Regions from separate parts of the Rhodoferax sp. ZS1R25 genome, predicted to be linked through region 1. Evidence: predicted binding sites of a transcription regulator. Region 1 holds the regulator's gene; the other holds the start of a gene.
What was found. Region 1 encodes FNR, which switches genes on or off when oxygen is low (the NO sensors DNR and NnrR bind a similar motif). Its sites were predicted from a motif close to TTGATNNNNATCAA; they were not measured.

Region 1 (7,439 bases):
TACTCCACCATGGCCAATTCAATGCCATCCCGCGTCAGCTCTGCGCTAGCTGCTCCGAAAAACGTAGCATCCCACTCGGCCAGCCACCACGGGTTGTGGTAGGCCTCGCGGCCCAGCATCACGCCGTCTACGTGCTCCAGCTGCTCGGCTAGCTGGGCGCTGGTGGTCAGGCCGCCATTGATGGCGATGGTGAGGTGGGGAAAGTCTTGTTTGAGCTGGTGCACCAGCTCGTAGCGCAGTGGCGGTATCTCTCGGTTCTCCTTCGGAGAGAGTCCCTTGAGCCAGGCGTTGCGTGCGTGGGCAATGAACACGGTGCAGCCCGCGTCGGCCACCGTGCCCACAAAGTCGCGCACAAAGCCGTAGCCCTCTTCCTTGTCAATGCCAATGCGGTGCTTCACCGTCACGGGAATGTCCACCACGTCCACCATGGCCTTCACGCAATCGGCCACCAGCGAGGCCTCGTTCATCAGGCAGGCGCCAAAAGCCCCGCGCTGCACGCGCTCGGATGGGCAGCCACAGTTGATGTTGATCTCGTCATAGCCCCAGTCTTGCCCCAGCCGGGCGCACTGCGCCAGGTCGGCCGGCTCACTGCCGCCCAGTTGCAGGGCCACGGGGTGTTCCTCGGCATTGAAGCGCAGGTGACGCGGCACATCGCCATGGATCAGCGCGCCCGTGGTCACCATCTCGGTGTAAAGCAGCGCGTGGCGGCTTAGCAGGCGGTGGAAGTAGCGGCAATGGCGGTCGGTCCAATCCATCATGGGCGCCACAGACAGGCGCCAGGGATTGGGGGCAGCAGGAGAAACAGACATGGGCTGGATTATCCCAGCCCGGCCCCTCCCCTGCGGCGCGCAAGCCTTTAAAGCGAGGTCTGCACCCGGTTGCGGCCGTTTTGCTTGGCTTGGTAGAGCAGCTGGTCGGCCCGCTCCACCAGCACCACGGGCGAGGTGTTGGGGTCGGCCATCGCGCCACCCACGCTGACGGTGAGCGGGCGGTGCAAACCGGTCAGTGCCTGCACCGCCAGGCGAATGCGCTCGGCCACGGCACGCATGTCGGCAATCTGGGTGTCGGGCAGCACCACGCCAAACTCTTCACCACCGTAACGGGCCACATGGTCATAGGCGCGGGCCTGCGACTTGATCGCCGTGGCCACCGCCTGCAGGGCTACGTCACCGGCCTGGTGGCCGTATTGGTCGTTGTAAGCCTTGAAGTGGTCCACATCCACCATCAGCAGTCCCAGGCCCGAACGGGCACGCAGAGCGCGTGCGTACTCGTTGGCCAAAATGCGGTCGAACGCACGGCGGTTCTTCAGGTTGGTCAGTGCGTCGGTCAGGGTTTGCTTGGTCAGCTCGTGGTTTTCTTCCTCCAGCTGCTTCTCATGCTCTTCCAGCTCGTGCTGGCGTGCCAGCTGAGCGCGGGTCAGCATCTCCAGCTCGGCATTGGCGCGGCGCAGGGCCAGCAGCTGCACCACCTGGCGCGACAGCGCCTTGAGCGCGTTAGCCTGCGCCTCGGTCAGCTTGCGCGGCACGCGGTCGATCACGCACACCGTACCCAGAGCAGAACCCGAGGCCGTGACCAGCGGCGCACCCGCATAAAAGCGAATTTCCGGGCCACCGGTCACCAAGGGGTTGTCCACAAAGCGCGGGTCCTTCAGCGCGTCTGGCACTTCCATCAGTTGGCCAGGGTCGGTGATGGCGTGGGCACAAAAGGCAACACCGCGCGGTGTTTCCATGTCGTTGATACCGACACGGGCCTTGAACCACTGGCGGTCTTCGTCAATCAGGGAGATCAGCGCAATCGGGGTGTCGCAGATGAAAGCGGCCAGGCTGACGACATCGTCATAGGCCTGTTCGGCAGGCGTATCCAGGATCCCCAAGCCATGCAGCTCCAACAGCCGCAAGGTCTCTGTCACGTGGGCAGCACTGTCCATATCAGGCACCGTCCTTCGGTAGTGAGAGGCGCACAACTAAATCGTCACGCACCATGGAGCCTGATTGTGCACCAGTCCCATCCACAAAGCCCATGCCGAACTGGCCGCCAAAGCAGCCCCGGCCAGGCGCACGCCCCACTGCCCGTCCCCCAGCTGTCCGCCCCGCAAACGCAACCACAGCCAAGGCCCCAGCAGCATGGTCACCGAGGTACCCAGCGCAAACAACGCCATCACACCGGCGCCGGCCAGCACATCGCCCGCCAATGCGGCGACCAACAAGGCGGAATACAGCAGGCCACAGGGCAACAAGGCCCACGCCACGCCCAGAAACAGGGGGGCACCGCGGCCCCAGCGCAGGCCCAGGCTGCGGGTATGCCGCCACACTGCGCTGGCACCGGCCTGCAGCCACAGCGGCTGGCGCGCCTGCCAGAGTAGCAACAAGCCCAGCACCAGCGCCGCCACATGCACCATGGACCACACGGGGCGCAGCGCCGCACTCTGCACCGCCAGCCAGCCCAGCCCCTGCATGGACGCCGCGGCCAGCGCACCCAATGCGGCATAGCCCAGCACACGACCGACTTGAAAGCTGAGCAGCGCAGAGGTTTGGCGCGGGCCCGCCGCCTGCCCGATGCCTGCGCAGGCAGCACCACACATGGCCACGCAGTGGGGACCGCCCACCAGGCCCATCATCAGGGCGGTGAGCGCCAGAGAAGCTTGCATCGGGCGATGCTAAATGATCTTGGAAAACCGGGCGCGGGTGCGGTCGGTCTGCAGGTACTTGTCAAACACCATGGCCACGGCACGCACAAAAAACCAGCCTTGTGGGGTGACCTGGATACCGGCGTCATCCACCGTCACCAGTCCCTGTTCCACCAGCGCCTCCAGGGCCTTCATTTCCGCCGCAAAGTAGCTTTTGAACTCCACCAGATAGGCCAGGTTGATGGACTCGAACTGCAGCTGGCCCTGGCACATCAGCGCCATGATGACGGCGCGGCGTACCAGGTCATCGCGTGTAACGGCCAGGCCGCGCACCACGGGGAATCGGCCCTGGTCGAGGTAGTCGTAGTACTCGTCCAGCGTCTTGGCGTTTTGGCTGTAGGTGGCGCCAATGCGGCCAATGGCCGACACCCCCAGCGCGATCAGGTCGCAGTCGGGCTGGGTGCTGTAGCCCTGAAAGTTGCGGTGCAGCCGCCCCTGCCGCTTGGCCACGGCCAGGGCGTCGCCGGGTAGCGCAAAGTGGTCCATGCCCACATACACATAGCCCGCCCCCATGAAGGCCGCCAGCGAGCGCGACAGCATGGACACCTTGGACGCTGCACTGGGCAAGGCCACGGTGGCAATGCGCCGCTGCGGCTTGAAGCGCTCGGGCAAGTGTGCATAGGCATACAGCGCAATGCGGTCAGGTCGCAGCTGGTTCACCTGGGCCAGCGTGCGGTCAAACGACTCGGGGCTTTGCTGCGGCAGGCCGTAGATCAGATCGACATTGATGGACTCAAACCCTCGGGCTCGCGCGGCTTCCACCAGCGCAAACACCTGCTCGGCCGGTTGCACGCGGTGCACCGCCTTTTGCACGGCGGGGTCAAAGTCCTGCACACCAAAGCTCAGGCGGTTGAAGCCCAGCTCGGCCAGGGTGTCCAGGCGCTGCACATCGATGGTGCGGGGGTCCACCTCGATGGAATATTCGCCGCCGGGTACCAGGTTGAAATTGCGCCGCAACATGCCCATCAGTTCACGCAGTTCTGCGTCATTCAAAAATGTGGGGCTGCCACCGCCCAAATGCAGCTGGCTAACCGACTGCCCCCGCCCGATCAGCGCGGTATGCAGGTCCACCTCGCGGCTCAGGTAGCGCAGGTAGGGCGCGGCGCGGTCATGGTGTTTGGTGATGATCTTGTTGCAGGCGCAGTAGTAGCACAGCGACTCGCAGAACGGAATATGCACATACAAGGACAACGGCAGCGCCAGCGCGGCGGCGCCGCTGCGGCGTTGCGACAGCGCCTGGGCGTAGTCGTCGGCGGTAAACGCCTCGACAAAACGGTCTGCCGTGGGGTACGAGGTGTAACGCGGCCCGGACACGTCAAAGCGGGTCAACAATCCTTCAGATACAGAGGTGGGTTCGGCGACAGCGTTCATGAATGCTCCAGGCTACCGCACAGACTGTGACGGAAGACTCTCGCAAACTCCTTGACCTACATCAAGGAGCCGGCGCATGACCAGGAACATAATTGATCTGCATCAGGGGAACCACATGTTTGAGCCAACCGCAACCACCACTAAAGCAATCGAGGCGCACGCCACTATTGCCATTGCGCCCGCAATGCCCCTGACACCCCAAGCCATCAAGGTCGCCTGCTCCAACTGCAACCTGCGTGAACTGTGCATGCCCCTGGGCCTCAGCCCCAGCGAGCTGGACAAGATTGACGATGTGGTGGCCAGCCGCCGCAAGGTCAAGCGCGGGGACACCCTGTTTCGCAGCGGCGAACGCTTCACCAGCCTGTATGCCATCCGCACCGGTTTCTTCAAAACCTGCGTCGCTTCGGAAGACGGCCGTGACCAAGTCACGGGCTTCCAAATGGCCGGCGAGGTCATTGGGCTGGATGGCATCGTCAACGACCACCACACCTGCGATGCCGTGGCGCTGGAAGATGCCGAGGTCTGCGTCATGCCGTTTGACCGCATTGAAGAACTCTCCCGCGAAGTGAATGCGCTGCAGCGCCATGTGCACAAGATCATGAGCCGCGAGATCGTGCGCGAGAACGGGGTCATGTTGCTGCTGGGCAGCATGCGCGCCGAGGAGCGTTTGGCCGCGTTTTTGCTGAATCTGGTGCAGCGCCTGCACGCACGGGGCTTTTCGCAGTCAGAACTGGTGTTGCGCATGACGCGCGAAGAAATCGGCAGCTACCTGGGCCTGAAGCTGGAGACCGTGAGCCGCACGTTCTCCAAATTTGTAGACGACGGCATTGTGGAAGTGAAGCAGCGCCATGTGCGCATCGTCAACACCGATGCGCTCAAAGACATCGTGAACCCCAAGGTCTGCGGCTGAGCTTTATTCGTTGACCTCGGCGGCACTCAAGCCCAACAGTGCCGTGAGGCTGCTGGACACGGCGGTCACGGCCCAAAACACAAAGAACGACAGGGTATAGACCCCCTTGCGGGGCAGCTCTAGCGGCAGCCCCAACCACTGCAGGTCCTGCGGGTCCACCAGTGCAAACACCACAAGCTCCAGCACACAGGCCATCAAGAAGGCCGGCCACACGATGGCCATCCATTTGCCGCGCATAAGACTCCTTTGACGCAAACCGCTCAGGGTGCTTTGGGCACGGGCGCGGACTCAACCACACCGGTTGCCGCATGGTTGCGGGCCTGCATGGCAGGCGCCAGGCTCTGCGGTGCATCCGCCAGCGTGCGGTTGATCTCCACGCCGTTTTGGTAGTAGTTTTCATCCACCAGTGGGTCGGACCCTACGGCGGCGAGGTAGAAGGTGAAGAAGCTGGCGATGACCACGGTCAGCGGCCCCGAGACCACCAGCCATACGTGGCCAAATTGCCACCAGGGGCGTGGATCTACGGCTGTGGAATCGGACATAAAAATCTCCTCAACGGGGAACAATGAACACGGATTTTTCGGCAACCTGGGCGCCGCCCTGCTCTGCGGTCACCATGAAATGGATGGGGTGCGAACCCGCCGCAGTGCCCTCGTAGGGCAGCTGCACGCGCACGGCCACCCAGCGCGACTGCGTGGCCTCTATTTCTATGGCAGGCTCGGACGCCACGGCCAGCCCGGGCAAACCCTCCACCGCAATCTGGAAGCGTTGCGGGGTTTCGGTCGCGTTCATCACCTGCAGGCGGAACACGTTTTCAATACGGCCACCCGCGACAATGCGAGCGAGTGCACCGCGGTCGCGCTCCACATCCACCTTGAAGGCGGGCCGCAGGTACAGGCTGACCAGCATGGCCAACACCACCGCGCCCAGAACGCCGGCATAAACCAGCACCCGGGGGCGCAGCACGTGGCGCAGGGTTTGGGCCGGGGTCCACTGCTGGCTCACGGCGTTTTGGGTGGAGTACTTCACCAGCCCACGGGCATAGCCCATCTTGTCCATTACCGTGTCGCACACATCGGCGCAGGCACCGCAGCCTATGCACTCATATTGCAGGCCATCTCGGATATCGATGCCCGTGGGGCACACCTGCACGCACAGGCTGCAGTTCACGCAGGCGCCCAGGTTCAGCGCCGCTGGGTCGGCTTTCCGGGAGCGCGCGCCGCGCGGCTCACCCCACGCCTCGTCGTAGGTGACCACCAGGGTGTCGTTGTCGAACATCGCGCTCTGAAAGCGCGCATAGGGGCACATGTATTTGCAGACTTGCTCCCGCAAAAAGCCTGCATTGCCGTAGGTGGCAAAGCCATAAAACAGCACCCAAAAAATTTCCCAGGGCCCCAGGCCCCAGGCCAGCACTTCACGCGACAGCGTATGGATGGGCGTGAAGTAGCCCACAAAGGTAAACCCCGTCCACAGCGCTACGGCAATCCACAAGCCCTGTTTGGCGGTCTTGCGCACGACCTTGTCAGCCGTCCAGGGGCCTGCATCACGGCGCATGCGGGCTGAGCGGTCGCCTTCGGTCAGTTTCTCCAGCCACAGAAATATTTCGGTATAGACCGTTTGCGGGCAGGCGTAGCCGCACCACAGGCGGCCCGCCACCGCGGTGAACAAAAACAGCCCCAGCGCAGAGATGACCAGCAGACCTGTGAGGTACACAAAGTCTTGCGGGTACAGCACCAGGTTGAAGATGAAGAAGCGCCGCGCGCCCAGGTCAAACAACACCGCCTGGCGCTGGCCCCACTCCAGCCACGGTAGGCCGTAAAACACCAGTTGGGTCAGGAACACACAGGCCCAGCGCCAGCGCGAGAAAAAACCGGTCACGCTGCGCGGGTAGATCTTCTTGTGCGCCTCGTACAGGGCCACCATCTCCGCGTCGGCCCCTTCGGGCGGCGCAATCGGCCCCTTGTCAGGCGACACGGCGATGGGGATCACCTTGTTGTGCGGGGCCTGGGCAGAAGTGGTCAAACGGATTCCTGAAGACAGGCCCTACTTGGCCACCGCACCATTGGACAAGCCCCATACATACGAGGCAAGCACCTGGATTTGCGCGGGCGTGAGCTTGTCCGCCTGGGCCGGCATCTGGTTCATCTTGCCGTTGTTGACCATGGCGATGATGGCGTTCTCGCCGTAGCCATGCAGCCAGATGTCGTCGCTGAGGTTGGGAGCACCCAGGGCCTGGTTGCCCTTGCCGTCCATGCCGTGGCAGGCCGCACACGCCGTGAACTTGGACTTGCCCAGCGCGGCGCGCACCGAGTCGTGCGGGCTGCCGGACAGGCTCAACACATAGTTGGCCACATTCTTCACATCATCGGGTGTGCCCACCGCAGCGGCCATCGGTGGCATTTGGCCCACACGGCCCAGGGTTATGGTTTCCATGATCTTTTCGGGTGTGCCGCCGTGCAGCCAGTCAGCGTC
Region 2 (7,439 bases), on a different contig from region 1:
TGTTGTGCGCCAAACAGGGCCAGTTGTCCATCGCTGCGAATGGCGATGTGCATGCGGCTCAGCACCTCTTTGGCTTCCATGGCGCCGGAGGCCACGGCGGTGCTTTGCACCGTGCGGTCCATGCGCTTGGCCGACAGCAGGCCGATGCCGCCCACCACCACCGTCAGGCAGGTGCCCACCAGACCAAACGCAATGATTTGGGTCCTCAACTTCATGTCTGCATCTCCAACTTATGTGCCGCGCGGGCTTGGGCCGCTGCGAAGGTGGAGGTCATTGTCAAGGCGCGGGGCGCCGAAGGTATTGGTGTAAACCCGACTTAGTTTTTTGGTCGAATTTATTACATTCAGTGCCTGTCACTTCATTGCACAAGGCTTTTTGTGAAACTCCCGCCACTTCGTTTGCGCGCCCGGCCGGGCTGGCTGTTGCTTGCGCTGTACCTCGCGCCCCTGGTACACGCGGCCGACCCCGCACCACTTCCTGCGGTCCCCCGTTTCGTCGAAGAAACCGACACTGCCGGCCTGCAAAGCCGCTTTGAAGGCGAAGGCGAATACATGGTGGGCGGCGGTGTGGCCACCTTCGACTGCGATGGCGATGGCCTGCCCGAGGTCTATGTCACCGCCGGCGTGAACAAGGCCAAGTTCTACCGCAACCGCAGTGCGCGTGGTGGCGCGCTCAAGCTGCAGGAAGAGCGTTCGGGTTTGGAGCTGACCAACGCCGTGGGCGCCTACCCGCTGGACATCGACGGTGATGGTCGGACCGACCTGGTGGTGCTGCGTGTGGGCGAGGTGCAGGTGTTCAAGGGTCTGGGCCAGTGCAAGTTCGAGAAAGCCAACGATGCCTGGAATATTCACACGGGCAACGGCTGGCACACCGCGTTTTCTGCCACCTGGGAGAAAGGCCAAAGCTGGCCCTCGCTGGCCATCGGCACTTACACGGACCGCAGCAAGCCCGAGTTTCCCTGGGGCAGTTGCACGCCCGGCCTGCTGCTGCGCCCCAAAGAGGGCGGCGGCTACCAGCCCGCGCTGCCTCTGGTACCCGGCCATTGCGCACTGTCCATGCTGTTTTCGGACTGGAATCGTTCCGGCACGGCGGCGCTGCGCGTGAGCAACGACCGCGAGTACTACAAGGGCGGCGAAGAGCAGCTCTGGCAAGTGCCTGCGGGTGCCGCGCCCGCGCTCTACACCGCGGCCCAGGGGTGGAAGCCGCTGCAAATCTGGGGCATGGGCATTGCCAGCCACGACCTCAATGGGGATGGCTATCCGGAGGTGTTCTTGACCAGCATGTCCGACAACAAGCTGCAAACGCTGGAAGCCGGTGCGGCCCAACCCCGCTTCACCGACATCGCATTCAAGCGCGGCGTGACAGCCCACCGGCCCTATGTGGGCGGCGATGTGCACCCCAGCACCGCCTGGCATGCGCAGTTTGCGGACATGAACAACGATGGCCTGACCGACTTGTTTGTGGTCAAGGGCAATGTGTCCACCATGCCTGATTTCGCGACGCTGGACCCCAACAACCTGCTGCTGCAAAAGGCGGACGGCAACTTTATGGAAGCCGGCAGCCAAGCGGGCCTGGCCAGCTTCAAGCGTGGACGCGGCGGCATGGTCGTGGACCTGAATGGCGATGGCCTGCTGGACGTGTTGGTGGTGAACCGCTGGGACAAGGCGCAAGTCTGGCGCCAAACAAACAGCGGAGCCTCTGCGGAGGCCGGCCACTGGCTGCAGCTGCGCCTGCAGCAACCCGACGGCAACCGCGACGCCGTGGGCGCCTGGGTGGAAGTGAAGCTGGGCGAGGGCGATGCCGCCCGCGTGATCCGCCAGGAGCTCACGGTGGGCGGTGGCCACGCCAGCGGCCACCTGGGCTGGATGCACTTTGGCCTGGGCGCCGCCAGCGACGTGCAGCTGCGCGTGCAGTGGCCGCACGGCGGCTGGAGCGACTGGACGCCTGCCAAGGCCAACGCCCTCTACACCCTCAGCCCCCAAGGTCTCGTGAATTGGAAAGCCCCATGAAAACCCGATTGCTCTCTTTGTGCCTGGCTGGGCTCTGCGCCTGGACCAGCGCGCTCCTGCCCGTGCATGCGCAGCAGGCCGCACCCGAAGCCCGCCCGGCCAGTGCCTACAGCGCCAGTGTGGCCACCGAGTGGTTCAGCCTGGCGCTGCTGCTGACCCAGCAGACGCCTGGCTTCAGCCCGCCCGTCGCGTCCCGGGCGTTTGCCTATATGGGGCTGACCCTGTATGAATCGGTGGTACCCGGCATGCCGCAGCAGCAGAGCCTGGCGGGCCAGCTCAACGAACTGCAGTCGCTGCCCTGGGCCCAGCCCGATGAAGTGCTGCACTGGCCCACCGTGGCCAATGCCTCGATGGCCACGATGACGCGCATGATGTTCCCCACGGCCAGTGTCGAGAACAAGGCGCGCATTGACCTGCTGGAGCGCAGCCTGCCTCTCAAGTACAGCCAGGACTTTGACCCCAACACGGTGACGCCCGACATCACCAACCGCTCGGAAACCTTTGGCAAGCTCATGGCCATGGCCATCATGACCTGGGCCCGCACCGACGGGGGCCACGAGGCCTGGGGCCCGCTGCGCCGCAGCCAGCAAAACTACGTGCCGCCCAGTGGCGAGGGCCAGTGGTCGGCCACACCGCCGGCATTTGCGCCCGCGCTGCTGCCCTGGTGGGGTGACGTGCGTCCCTTTGTGCTCAAGACCAGCCGTGCCTGCGCAGCACCCTTGCCGCCACCGTATTCCGAGAGCCCCGGATCGGCCTTCTACAAAGAGGCCAACGAGGTCTACCAGGTGAGCAACAAGGCCACGCAAGAACAGCGTCAGGTGGCGTTGTACTGGGCGGATGATCCTCTCAAGACCCCCACACCCGCGGGCCACTGGGTCTACATTGCCAACGACCTGCTCAAGCAGCAAAAGGCCAGCCTGGCCCAGGCCGCGCAAACCATGGTGCGCCTGAACATGGCCATGGCCGATGCCTTTATCGCGGGGTGGAAAACCAAATACACCGTGAGCCTGCTGCGCCCGGTCACCTATGTGCAACTGGTGATTGACAGCAACTGGGTGCCCACGCTGATGCACACGCCAGCCTTCCCGGAATTCCCGTCGGGCCACTCGGTGCAGTCCAGCGCGGCGGCGGACATTTTGGAGGCAGCGTTTGGCGCCAACAAGCCCTTCACCGACAACACCCACAACGACCGGGGCTGGGGCCCGCGCACTTTCGCCAGCTTCCGCGTGGCGGCCGATGAAGCGGCCATCTCACGCATGTACGCAGGCATCCACTTTCGCAGCGGCATCGAGAGCGGCAAGGTGCAGGGGCGCTGTGTGGCCCAGCAGGTACTGGGGCTCAAGCTGACGCGCTAGTCTGGATATCGCTTAGCCACCGCCCACGCCAATGGGCGCGGGTGCCCGCATGACGATGCGGGTGAACAGGCGGTCGTAGACCGGGTCGCGCGGCTGCTTGCCGGTGAGCGGGTCGCAGTTGGTGGCAAAGGCCGCGTCCAGTGCGGCCCAGTCGGCCTTGGTCAGCATGGCCTGCGCCACCGGCAATATGGCGGTTTCTTCCAGCGCCATATGGGCCAGGTAGCTGGCCACGTAGCGGCGCACGGCGTTGTCAAAGGCCACGTGGCGGCTGTCACCCACCAGCTCCCAGGCCAGCAGCAGGTGCTGCAGCTCGCGCACCGCCGTTTCGCTCTGGGCGTGGTCCTGCTCCAGCTGCACGACCACGTCCATGGTCTGCGGAGCCAGCCGCGCGACGCGGGGGAACAGCAGGTTGGACTCCTTGGGGTGGTGCAGCTTTTCGGGAAACTCGTCGATATAGAACAGCATGGCGCGCAGCACATCGAAGAAGCACTCGGGCGCGTCCCCCGGCCCGCGGTCGAGCATCAGCAGCAGCGACTGCAGCATGGCACGCAGGGCTGCGTGTTCGTCTTTGATGGTTTGCAGGCTGTTTTGGTGCATGGCGGGTCTCCGGGGTGGGGCGCACCAGCTTCCCACGGCAGGCGGCCTGCGCACTTGATGCAGGTCAATGGCGGTCGTGGTCGCCGTCGCCCGTTACCATCATGGCTGGGCACGGTGGTGCCATGTCCAAGCCTTTAGGAATCGTTGTGCCATGACCTCTTTCTCCCCCCGTACCCTGACCTGGTTGCGCCGACTGGCCTGGACGGCCGCGGGGCTGGTGCTGCTCTGGGCCCTGGCCTGGTTGGCCGTGCCGCCCTTGCTCAAAAGCCAGGCGCAAACCCGCCTGTCGGCGCTGCTGGGCCGCACTGTCACGGTAGGCGGGGTGGACTTTGCGCCCTGGTCGCTGGAGCTCACGCTGCGCGACCTGGCCGTGGCCAAGGCGGACGGCAGCGGCCCGCAGTTCAGCGTGGCACGCATCTATGTGGATGGCGAGCTGCAGTCGCTGCTGCGCCTGGCGCCTGTGGTGGACGCGGTGGCGGTGGAGGGCCCCAAGTTGCAATTGACCCATCTGGGCAATGGCCGCTACGACATCGACGACATCGTGCAGCGCCTGAGCGCGCCGTCGGACACGCCGCCTGGCCCCTTGCCGCGCTTTGCGGTTTACAACGTCACGCTGAGCGGGGGCAGTGTGGACTACGCGGACCAGAGCCAGAAGGGCCCTGCACGCCAGCACACGCTGCGCGACCTGCAACTCAGCGTGCCGTTTCTGAGTAACTTCGATTCGCAGCGCGATGTGTTGGTCTCGCCGCGCCTGGTCTTTGTGCTCAATGGCAGCGCGTTTGACACGGCGGCCCAGGGCACACCATTTGCGCAGACCCGCAAGGGCGAGGCGCAACTGAAGATCAGCCAGTTCGACCTGAAGCCTTACCTGGCCTACCTGCCTGCCAGCCTGCCGGTGAAGCCGCAAAACGCGGTGGTGGACGCCGAACTCAAGCTTGGCTTTGTACAAACCCCGCAAACCACGGTCAGCCTGTCGGGCGTGGTGACGGTCAGCCAGTTGGCCGTGAATGATGCGGCCGGTGCGCCGCTGTTGGCGGTAGACACGGTGCGCGCCGATCTGGCCGATGTCCGGCCGCTGGAACAAGTCGTCAAGCTCTCGGCCATTACCCTTACCAACCCGCATTTGCAAGTGTCCCGCGCCCGCAACGGCCACCTGAATCTGGACCTGGCCAGTGGCAAGTCACCGGAGAATGCTCCTAAAAAAGGAGCCACTCGCGCAGATTCCACGGGGGCTACAGGCCAAAAAGATGCGCAATCGCCTGCGGCAGTTGCCCCGGCGCCTTGGACCCTGCAGTTGGAGCGCCTGGCCCTGACGGGTGGCGCAGTGGACTGGCTGGACCAGCAGACCCAGCCAGCAGCCAAGCTGACACTGGCGGACGTGGCGTTTACCGCCCAGGGCCTGCAGTGGCCCATGGACAAGCCGGTCACCGCCGAGGGCTCGGCCACGGTGCCCGGCAAGGGCACACCAGCCCGCCTGGGTTTCAAGCTGGATGGCACGCTGCAGCAAGGCAGCGCCCAGGCCACGGTGAATGACCTGTCGCTGGCACTGGCCGCGCCTTACACGGCGCAGTTTCTCGAACCCGCGGTGCGTGGCCTGCTGGATGCCCAAGTGGGCGCCAACTGGCAAGGCGACCAGGTCAAGGCCACCGTGCAGCGCTTGGCCGTACGCGACGCCGGTCTGGTGGTCAGCAAGCCCGCGGCAGGCGATGGCACGGCCCGCGCGACCAACGGTCCCTCGTCGTCGGATCTGCCGCAGTTCAAGCTGCTGGAGATCACCGATGTGCAGGCCGACCCCACGGCGCGCACCGCCCGCGTGGGCAAGGTGCTGCTGCAACGTGCCAGCACGGGTGTGCGGCGCGATGCCGATGGGCAGTGGATGTTCCAGAGCTGGCTGAAGCCCACAACCGACAAACCAGCCGCCGCAGCAACGGCCCCCTGGAAGGTGGCACTGGGCGAACTGAATGTGCAGGACGCTAGCGCCGTGGTGTCAGACCGCACCCACGCCCGCCCTGTGCGGCTGGAGCTGTCGGCCCTGAATCTGCTGGTGAAGGACGCGCAGCTGGATGGCAAAAAGCCCGTGCCGGTGACGCTGACTGCGCGCGTGAAGTCTGGCCAGGCCGAGGCTGGCAGCCTGCGCTACCAGGGCACCGCCGCCTGGGACCCGGTGCAGGCCCAGGGCAGCGTGGAGCTGCTGGAGCTGCCACTGCACGCGCTGATCCCGTACTTTGCTGACCAGATCAACCTGGACGTGCTGCGCGCTGATGCCAGCTTCAAGGGCCAACTGCGCTTTGCCAGCACGCCCAAAGGGCCTGAGGTGGCGCTCAAGGGGGATGCGCAGCTGGAAGACTTTCGCGCCAACACCGTGCAGAGCCCCAGCGGGGGCATTGCCGAAGAGCTGCTGAGCTGGAAGGCGCTCAACGTGCCCGGTATTGATCTGGCCATGGTGCCCGGAACGGCCACGCGCGTCAGCGTGCGTGAGGCGGCCTTGTCTGACTTTTATGCGCGGCTCATCGTCAGCCCCACAGGTCGCTTGAACCTGCAGGATCTGATGAAGACGCCGGCGCAGGCCGATGCAGCCGCCACCACCGGCCCTACCGCACCCGCGCCCGCCGCCTCGGCCGCAACGGCGGCTACCCCTGCAGCACCCGACGCCATCATCACCGTGGGCCCCATCAGCCTGGTCAACGGCAAGGTGTTGTTCTCGGACCGCTTTATCCAGCCCAACTACACGGCCGACCTGAGCGACCTGACCGGCAAGCTCAGCCAGTTCTCCAGCCAGCCCAGCAATGGCGTGGTGCAGCTGGCCGACCTGGAGCTGCGCGGCCGCGCCGAGGGCACAGCGTCGCTGGAGATCACCGGCAAGCTCAACCCCCTGGCCAAGCCGCTGGCGCTGGACATTGCAGGCAAGGTGCGCGACCTGGAGCTGCCACCGCTCTCGCCCTACGCGGTGAAGTACGCGGGCTATGGCATCGAGCGCGGCAAGCTGAGTGTGGACGTGCGCTACGCCGTGCAGCCCGATGGCCAGCTCACCGCCAGCAACAAGCTGGTGCTGAACCAGCTGAGCTTTGGCGACAAGGTGGAGGGCGCGCCCAACAGCCTGCCCGTGAAACTGGCCGTAGCCCTGCTGGCTGACCGCAATGGGGTGATCGACCTGGACCTGCCCATCAGCGGCTCGCTGAACGACCCGCAGTTCCGCATCGGCCCAGTGATCTGGAAGGTCATCACCAACCTGGTGGTCAAGGCCATCACTTCTCCCTTCAGTCTGTTGGCCAATGCGTTCGGCGGTGGCGGCAGTGCCGAGCTCAGCACCGTGGCGTTTGCCCCGGGCAGTGGTGCACTCAACGATGCCGCGCGCTCGGGCCTGGACAAGGTGGCCAAGGCCCTGGTGGAGCGCCCCGCGCTCACGCTCACCGTGGTGGGTCAGGCCCAGCTGGAGGCCGAACGCGAAGCCGTCAAGCGCGAGAAACTCAAAGGCCTG

Region 2: a site for FNR is predicted at 4,016-4,029, ahead of AC097R_RS06250 (hemerythrin domain-containing protein). Genes of this name have one in related genera too.

What each region holds. Positions count from the first base shown of each region.
Region 1 is NZ_JBWMAZ010000002.1:773,626-781,064, forward strand. It holds gene dusA (tRNA dihydrouridine(20/20a) synthase DusA) at 1-809, opposite strand, end outside; gene AC097R_RS14445 (GGDEF domain-containing protein) at 857-1,927, opposite strand; gene AC097R_RS14450 (sulfite exporter TauE/SafE family protein) at 1,964-2,647, opposite strand; gene hemN (oxygen-independent coproporphyrinogen III oxidase) at 2,657-4,057, opposite strand; gene fnr (fumarate/nitrate reduction transcriptional regulator Fnr) at 4,248-4,967, shown strand; gene AC097R_RS14465 (hypothetical protein) at 4,971-5,204, opposite strand; gene AC097R_RS14470 (FixH family protein) at 5,228-5,509, opposite strand; gene ccoG (cytochrome c oxidase accessory protein CcoG) at 5,520-6,989, opposite strand; gene ccoP (cytochrome-c oxidase, cbb3-type subunit III) at 7,011-7,439, opposite strand, start outside.
Region 2 is NZ_JBWMAZ010000001.1:1,307,699-1,315,137, forward strand. It holds gene AC097R_RS06235 (methyl-accepting chemotaxis protein) at 1-215, opposite strand, end outside; gene AC097R_RS06240 (CRTAC1 family protein) at 378-2,009, shown strand; gene AC097R_RS06245 (vanadium-dependent haloperoxidase) at 2,006-3,364, shown strand; gene AC097R_RS06250 (hemerythrin domain-containing protein) at 3,377-3,961, opposite strand; gene AC097R_RS06255 (DUF748 domain-containing protein) at 4,113-7,439, shown strand, end outside.